2 regions of the Bacillus sp. D48C genome follow, and region 1 is predicted to be linked to the other one. Evidence: riboswitches for the same ligand, from Rfam matches in the RefSeq annotation. Region 1 holds a riboswitch; the other holds the start of a gene.
The links. A riboswitch is a leader RNA that binds a small molecule or an ion and turns the genes downstream of it on or off. The one in region 1 is predicted to bind S-adenosylmethionine.
Positions count from the first base shown of each region.

Region 2: it holds a riboswitch for S-adenosylmethionine, as region 1 does, so the genes downstream of both, ACLBXA_RS08430 (hypothetical protein) here and ACLBXA_RS26955 (peptide ABC transporter substrate-binding protein) in region 1, are expected to answer to the same signal.

Region 1 is NZ_JBKFAQ010000017.1:48,493-52,072, reverse strand. It holds gene ACLBXA_RS26955 (peptide ABC transporter substrate-binding protein) at 1-1,184, opposite strand, end outside; SAM riboswitch class I at 1,317-1,421, opposite strand; gene ACLBXA_RS26950 (aldo/keto reductase) at 1,574-2,407, opposite strand; gene proC (pyrroline-5-carboxylate reductase) at 2,409-3,212, opposite strand; gene ACLBXA_RS26940 (GRP family sugar transporter) at 3,540-3,580, opposite strand, start outside.
Region 2 is NZ_JBKFAQ010000002.1:656,306-659,885, reverse strand. It holds gene ACLBXA_RS08445 (ECF transporter S component) at 1-184, shown strand, start outside; gene ACLBXA_RS08440 (YwiC-like family protein) at 367-1,089, shown strand; gene ACLBXA_RS08435 (hypothetical protein) at 1,120-1,311, opposite strand; SAM riboswitch class I at 1,443-1,541, shown strand; gene ACLBXA_RS08430 (hypothetical protein) at 1,642-1,899, shown strand; gene ACLBXA_RS08425 (SWIM zinc finger family protein) at 2,162-2,551, shown strand; gene ACLBXA_RS08420 (NAD(P)H-dependent oxidoreductase) at 2,575-3,150, shown strand; gene ACLBXA_RS08415 (hypothetical protein) at 3,147-3,500, shown strand; gene ACLBXA_RS08410 (short-chain fatty acid transporter) at 3,541-3,580, opposite strand, start outside.

The DNA.
Region 1 (3,580 bases):
GCATCACTCGTTAATAATTCTAATGTTATCTTTTCAGAACCAAGCTCTTGTTTAGCTTTTTTCCATAACTTTTGTGCAGATTTTGTATCAACTTTTGTTAAATCGCCGTTTGCAGTACGGAAGTCTTTTCCTTCAGGTCCTTTTGCAAAGTTTTTTGGAACGAGACCAAATGTTGGTGTAGATCCATCATTTAATAACGTATTTACAAAGGATTTTCTATCAATTGTTTGATCAATTGCTTGGCGTGCAGAAACATTTTGAAGCACTTTGTTTTGTTGATTCATACGTAAAAATTGTACGCCTACGTTTGGACGTTCTTTAAAGTTAGCATCCTTTTTATATTTATCGACAAAGTCAGATGTTAGTTTTATACGATCTAATTGTTTTGACTCGAATAAATTTACTTCTGTTGATTTTTCTTTTACGACGTTAAAATTGATTTCTTCTAGTTTGACAGTATCTTTATCCCAATAGGTAGGGTTTTTCTTGAATTTAAAGCTTTGTTCGTGCTTCCAATCGCTTAGTGTAAAAGCTCCATTGTACAAGATTGTATGATCTTCTAAAGCGTACTTATCACCTTGTGCTTTAAAGAATTCCTCGTTAATTGGTAGAAATGTTGGGAACGCTGTTAAGCTAATAAAATACGGAACAGGACGCTCCAATTCTACCTCAAACGTATGGTCATCAACTGCTTTTACACCAAGTTGGTCGGCTGGAAGTTCTTTGTTGTTAATTTTTGTTGCATTTTTAATATCAAAGAATAGAAATGCATATTCAGAGGCTGTTGCTGGATCTACGGCTCTCTGCCAAGCGAACACAAAATCTTTCGCTGTAACAGGAGTGCCGTTTGACCATTTTGAATCTCGCAGGTGGAATGTGTATTTTGTTTTATCGCCACTTACTTCATGAGATTCTGCAACGCCAGGGAAAGGTTTGTTACCTTCACCAAGATTATACAAACCTTCAAATACGTTTCTCATTACTTGACCAGAATCAGTATCTGTAGCACGGGCTGTATCCATTGTTCGTATTTCAGTAGGTGAAGATAAATTTAAAACCTGTTTGCTAGGTGCCTCGTCTTTTGCATTTGCTTCGCTTGCTTCGTTTTTATAACTACCGCAACCAGTTAATAAAATACTTACTCCTACAACTGATGCAATACCGGGTACAAACTTCTTTTTCATTTGATTTTCCTCCTAAATAATTAAGTTTGGATGATGATGAGGGAAATGAAAAATAAAAAATCCCTCTTTTCATATTGAGAAAGAGGGATTTTTACGTACAAGTTATACACCCGTATATAAACGAAGTCCCTCATTCTATCTTTCAAGCATAAAGCTTGCAGGAAGTGGCACAGTATTCAAAATGAACCTGCTGCCGAGGTTTCAAAGGGCCAGTCCCTCCACCTCTCTTGATACAATGAGTAAACGAATAAATTTTATTAATTTTTGCGTTTCTTTGATAATTCAAAATCTTACACCTTGAACAATGAAGTGTCAACCAAATGGAATATAGTTTAAATTTTCAGTTATCTCAAATGAAAAAACCACTGCATATGGCAGTGGTTTTTCGCTTAGAAGTTAAAGTTATCTGGATCTGGACCAACGCGACGATCTTCATTTAAAGCTTGAATTGCTTTCATATCATCAGCACTTAATTCAAAGTCGAAGATGTTTGCATTTTCAATAATGCGATGTTCTTTAATTGATTTAGGGATTGTTACAACTTCGTTTTGTAAATCCCAGCGTAAAATAATTTGCGCAGTTGATTTATTATATTTTGTCGCAATTTCTTGTAACGTTGGATTATCTAGTAGTTGTCCTTGCATTAATGGTGACCAAGCTTCAAGCTGGATATTATGTTCTTTACAGAAAGCGTGTAACTCTTCTTGTGCTAAACGTGGGTGGTATTCCACTTGGTTGACCATTGGCTTAATTTCAGCAATTTCAAATACGTCTTGTAAGTGGTGAATGTGGAAATTACTCACACCGATAGCGCGAACACGGCCATCTTTATAAAGCTTTTCTAATGCTTTCCATGATTCGGTATATTTCCCTTTTACAGGCCAATGTACTAAATATAAATCTAAATATTCTAGACCTAATTTCTCTAATGTAGTTTCAAATGCTTGAAGTGTTGTTTCATATCCTTGATCGCTATTCCATACTTTTGAGGTAATAAATAATTCTTCACGTGAAACACCGGATTCACGAATCGCTTGTCCAACGCCTTCTTCATTTTGATAGATTGCTGCAGTATCGATGCTGCGGTAGCCATTTTTAATTGCTGCTTTTACAGAATCAATTACTTCTGAACCATCTTCTACTTTAAAAACACCTAAACCAAACCAAGGCATTTTTACACCGTTATGTAATGTTGTATAGTCCTTTAAACTTGTTAAAGTCATATTATTTCCCCCTAGCTTTTTTGTTTGTTGCTTCTACTGCTTTTTGAATTGCCTCTGAAAAATTATATTCATATAAAGTTTTGAGACCCTCAGCTGTGGAACCACCTGGCGTTGTTACTTGTTCGCGGAGGTTAGCTGGATCTTGCGTTTGTTCGAGCATAGAAGCAGAGCCAGAAATCATTTGAATGACAAGATGTTTTGCGGTTTCTTCATCGACTCCATAACTTTTTGTTGCTTCAATCAAGCTTTCAGCAAAGTAATAAAGGAAGGCTGGTGCACTTCCAGTAACTGCAGTAAGCTGATGAACTTCTTCCTCAGTACAAAGTTGCGAAGTACCAATACCTCTTAAAAGCAGTTGCAGGGTTTCTTGATGCATCTCTTTTATTGATTGTCCCATTGTATATAAGGAGATAGACTTTCCAATTTCAGCAGCTGTATTAGGCATAATCCAAGCAACAGGCGTGCCTTTTGGGAGTCTAGCTTCTAAATAAGATGGTCCAATGCCAGCTGCTACTGTTACGACAAGTTGATTTGATATTAACGGAGATAGCTCAGCTAATAACTCTTCATGAGCAGAAGGTGGCATTGCTAAAACAACCGTATCGACAGATGTAACATGCTGCTTCCAATCTGTTGCAGTAGACACATTATATCGATGTTGTAACTGTTTTAGTTTTTCTGCGTTGCTTCGGTTAGAGACGATAATTTCTTCGATGTACTCTTTGCTTGTTTTAAGTAATCCGGAAAATATAGCTTCGGCCATACGACCGGCACCAATAAATAAAATTCGATGTTTAGTTAGCATATCCTTTATTCCTTTCTAGTAGAGATATGTTATAAAAACGATATCATCTTTAAGAGAATTTTGTAAAAAGAAAAGACTTACCGTAGATGGAATGGATAATGAGAAGGCGGAAATTCATGGTAAAGGAAAGGGCTATTACTTATACTGGTTTCTACGTCATACTAATATTAGCTGTTATTAATCTCTTTATATGTGTAGCTGGTTTGCTAGAGTGGAAGAGCAATTATAAGGGGCAAGAACATACAAATAATTATATCTAGAAAATAATTAGAATTGAAAAACCCCTGAAGCATATATGCTTCAGGGGTTTACTGATAGAATATAAGATTATGCTTTTGTCATACCAAGTAATACAGCACCGCCGATAA
Region 2 (3,580 bases), on a different contig from region 1:
CGGTTTTATACGAGAAGCAACGTGGGAAACTGTCATTTCGTATTATATCGCAAGTTTTTACTTTGATTTGAGCCATGCGATTTCGAATGTTATTTTCTTATTACTATTTAGTACTTCATGGATTACGATTCTTACAAGATTTAAAAAGAAATACGGTATATTAGATGAGCATAACGTGACATAGAAAAGCATACTCATATAAGGTAGGGTCGCGACTTACATATTCGTTTGCCTCTTTCATGCTTCTTACATATTGTAAGGAGCATTTTTTTGTCAAAAAATTGATTTAATATGCATCCGTTATTATATAAAATTATTTGTATAATGGTAGGTGAGAACTTTTTTCAAAAGTGAGGTGTATAGTTAATGAAGTTAGTTATTCCGAAGCAACATGGTGCATGGGCCATGCTTGTTATTCCTTTTTTATTAAGTGTCGTACTTGGGAAACCTACTATTTATCATATTCCATTGTTTTTAGCGTGGTTTTTTATCTATTTAGCCACGTATCCATTTCTTACGTACATAAAGCAAAGACGAAAAAAAGAGTTTTTACAAGCTACCATTGTTTATTTCAGCATTGCGTTCCTATTTGGGATGATTTCTTTATTATATGAGTGGCGAATTCTTTTATTCTTAATAGTAATGATTCCATTATTTATAGTGAATATGTATTACGCCCGTCAAAAAAATGAAAGAGCACTATTAAATGATATTTGTGCAATCATTGTGTTTTGTATCGGTGGGTTAATTAGTTATTACTTTTCAATGAAGCAAATCGATCATACAGCTTTATTCATTGCACTTATTTCATTTTTATACTTTTTAGGTAGTACGTTCTATGTGAAAACGATGATTCGTGAAAAAAATAACCCGAAGTATCGTCTTATATCTTGGGGATATCATATCTTATTAACGATAATTGTATTTGCGATTAATCCGTGGTGTTCTCTTATTTTTATACCAAGTGTCATTCGAGCAATTGTGTTGTATGGCAAAAAAATTTCTATTATAAAAGTAGGAATTTTAGAAATTGCTAATTCTGTATATTTTTTAATCATAACGGCAATAATTATGAAGTATGCCATTTGAAAAAACTTCCCATCAATAGATGGGAAGTTTTTAATCTTTTTCTAAAATGTGAACGGTGTACTCGCAACGTTGAATAGCTTGTTCAACAGCATAAAGTGATTGTTCAATACGAGCGCGATTAAAATCTTTTTCAACTGTTTCGAGCGCTTCTTCTAAACAATTTTTAGCTTCTTGTAATGATTGAAAAGAATCTTGTACATATCCGCGAGCATTTTGATGCATTTCATAATCCTCCTTGCATGTTCGTATATGGGTAGTATGAACAGTAAGGAAGAAAATATAATTTGTTATATTTATTATATTTGTTTGACAATTAAAGTGGAATTACGTATAGTAAGAATTAAGTGAATATTTTCTTATCCAGAGAGGTGGAGGGACTGGCCCGATGAAACCCAGCAACCGCGATGCAGGTGCTAATTCCAGCAGAACATATTTGTTCTGGGAGATAAGACGAAGATATATACGTAACTTCTTCTTATCGGAGAGGTTTTTTTATTGCAAAAAAACCGATTACGAAAATTTATATTAAGAAGAAAGGGGTTGCGCATTACTGTGACACTCGAAAAATACGTAAAACTGCGTAGTACAGTTTATGAATATATGATAGAGCAAGATAAGCCGATATCATTGTTAGATATTCAAGAACATATCGTTTCGCATCATGAAGGAAAATTCACGAAAAAGATGTTGCATCAATTTTATTTATCAAGATTATTAGACGAACTAAAACTGGATGGGAAAATTACATTAGCTGATGAATATCTCTATGCTGAAAAAGGTGTATTGTATAAGGCGAGAAAAGGGAGCTAAGCTCTCTTTTTTTCTTAAAATAACGGAGTATGTAGAGTAAAAGACTGCTAAAGCAGCCTGATACAGGGAATGGTGTTGAGTGTGTAGTGTCAAAAATTGAATGTGCCTGAAAGAGGCAATTCATATCGGCTGCAAATGAAAAGAGACACCTTCGCCGAATAGGTGTCAGTCGTTTTGTCACGTAGACTTGCTACTTAACAGTAATTAGAATAACATGCAGGATTTTTGAAGTCAAAAGGGAATTAAAGGAAGGGGTACAATTATGTACGCTTACTTATTAAAAGATATAACGAAATGGATCCCAAAGTACATTGTAGATAAGGGATATGAATATTATGAAGATGGGCATGTAGAAGATGTTGAAATACAAGATAAAAAAGTGTTTGCTTTCGTTACTGGAAATGCAGGGAATTATGAAGTAGTTATCGATCTCGAAGATTTTTCAGAAAGTAACTGTGAGTGTCCCTATGAAAATTATTGTAAACATATGGTGGCAGTTGTTTATGATATTCAAGGTGCTGGTGAGAGTGCAGTTAAAGAGAAACTGAAAGATTTAAAAAAAGAAGAGTTACTTATATTATTAAATCGATTGTTGCAAAGTTCGAAAAACGTACAAATTGTAGAGAAGTTATTAAAGAAGGAGAAACTTTAACGTATAGAGGGAGTTGTTTTGTAGTGAACGTACTAATTATATATGCTCATCCTAACCCTTCAAGTTTTAACGCGGCGATTTTCAATCATGTGCAAAAAGGACTACAGGAAACAAATCATTCAGTTACCGTACTTGATTTATACAAAGAACAATTTGATCCAGTCCTCGTATTTAATGAAGAGAAGAAAAGACGCGATTTAGTAAATGAAGAGGAAACAGCTCGGTATAGAACGTTAGTAGAAGAAGCAGATACACTTCTATTCATCTATCCAATATGGTGGTGGGGGATGCCAGCAATTTTAAAAGGATTTATCGATCGTATTTTCGTAGCTGGATTTGCTTATAAATATGAAGGGGCTCTGCCGAAAGGATTATTGCAAGGGAAAAAAGCATGGGTTATTAATACGTTAGACTCGCCTCTATGGTACGTCGCATTGTTATATCGATCAGCAGATTGGATTATGATGAAGAGAGGTATTTTACGTTTTTGTGGCATTCGCGATATAAAACGGTCAGTGTTTCAATCTGTGAAAACGAGTAAAGTATCAAAGCGTGAGAAATGGTTATTACAAATAGAAGAAAAGGCTCGTGCATTATGAATGAAGTCGATCGTATTATAAACTGTGTTCAGTATGATGGCGAACTTTTTCGGAAGTATGTTACGTGTTTACTTCAATTGAAAAAATGCAGCGAAACATTTCAGCAAATTCAAATAGAGTTAAGAAATGATTATTTAATAAGAGGAATTTGTGAAAGAGAAGTTGATCAGGTAGTACGGGGAAGTAAAGAATATGAAATGCATTTTCTTCCTAAAGTATTACAGTGGAATTTTTTGAGGGAAAATCCACATCTAATTGAAAAAGTGTGCGAAGATTTTTTTGCATTTGAGTCATTACATCTTACGGAGTTAGAGTGGGAGAAGATTATAAATTTCATGGGAAATAATTGATTTATTATGTAAAAAAGCTAGTATAAAACTAGCTTTTCGTTTAAATAAATAAGAAGCATAGACTAATGATAAAACCCGCA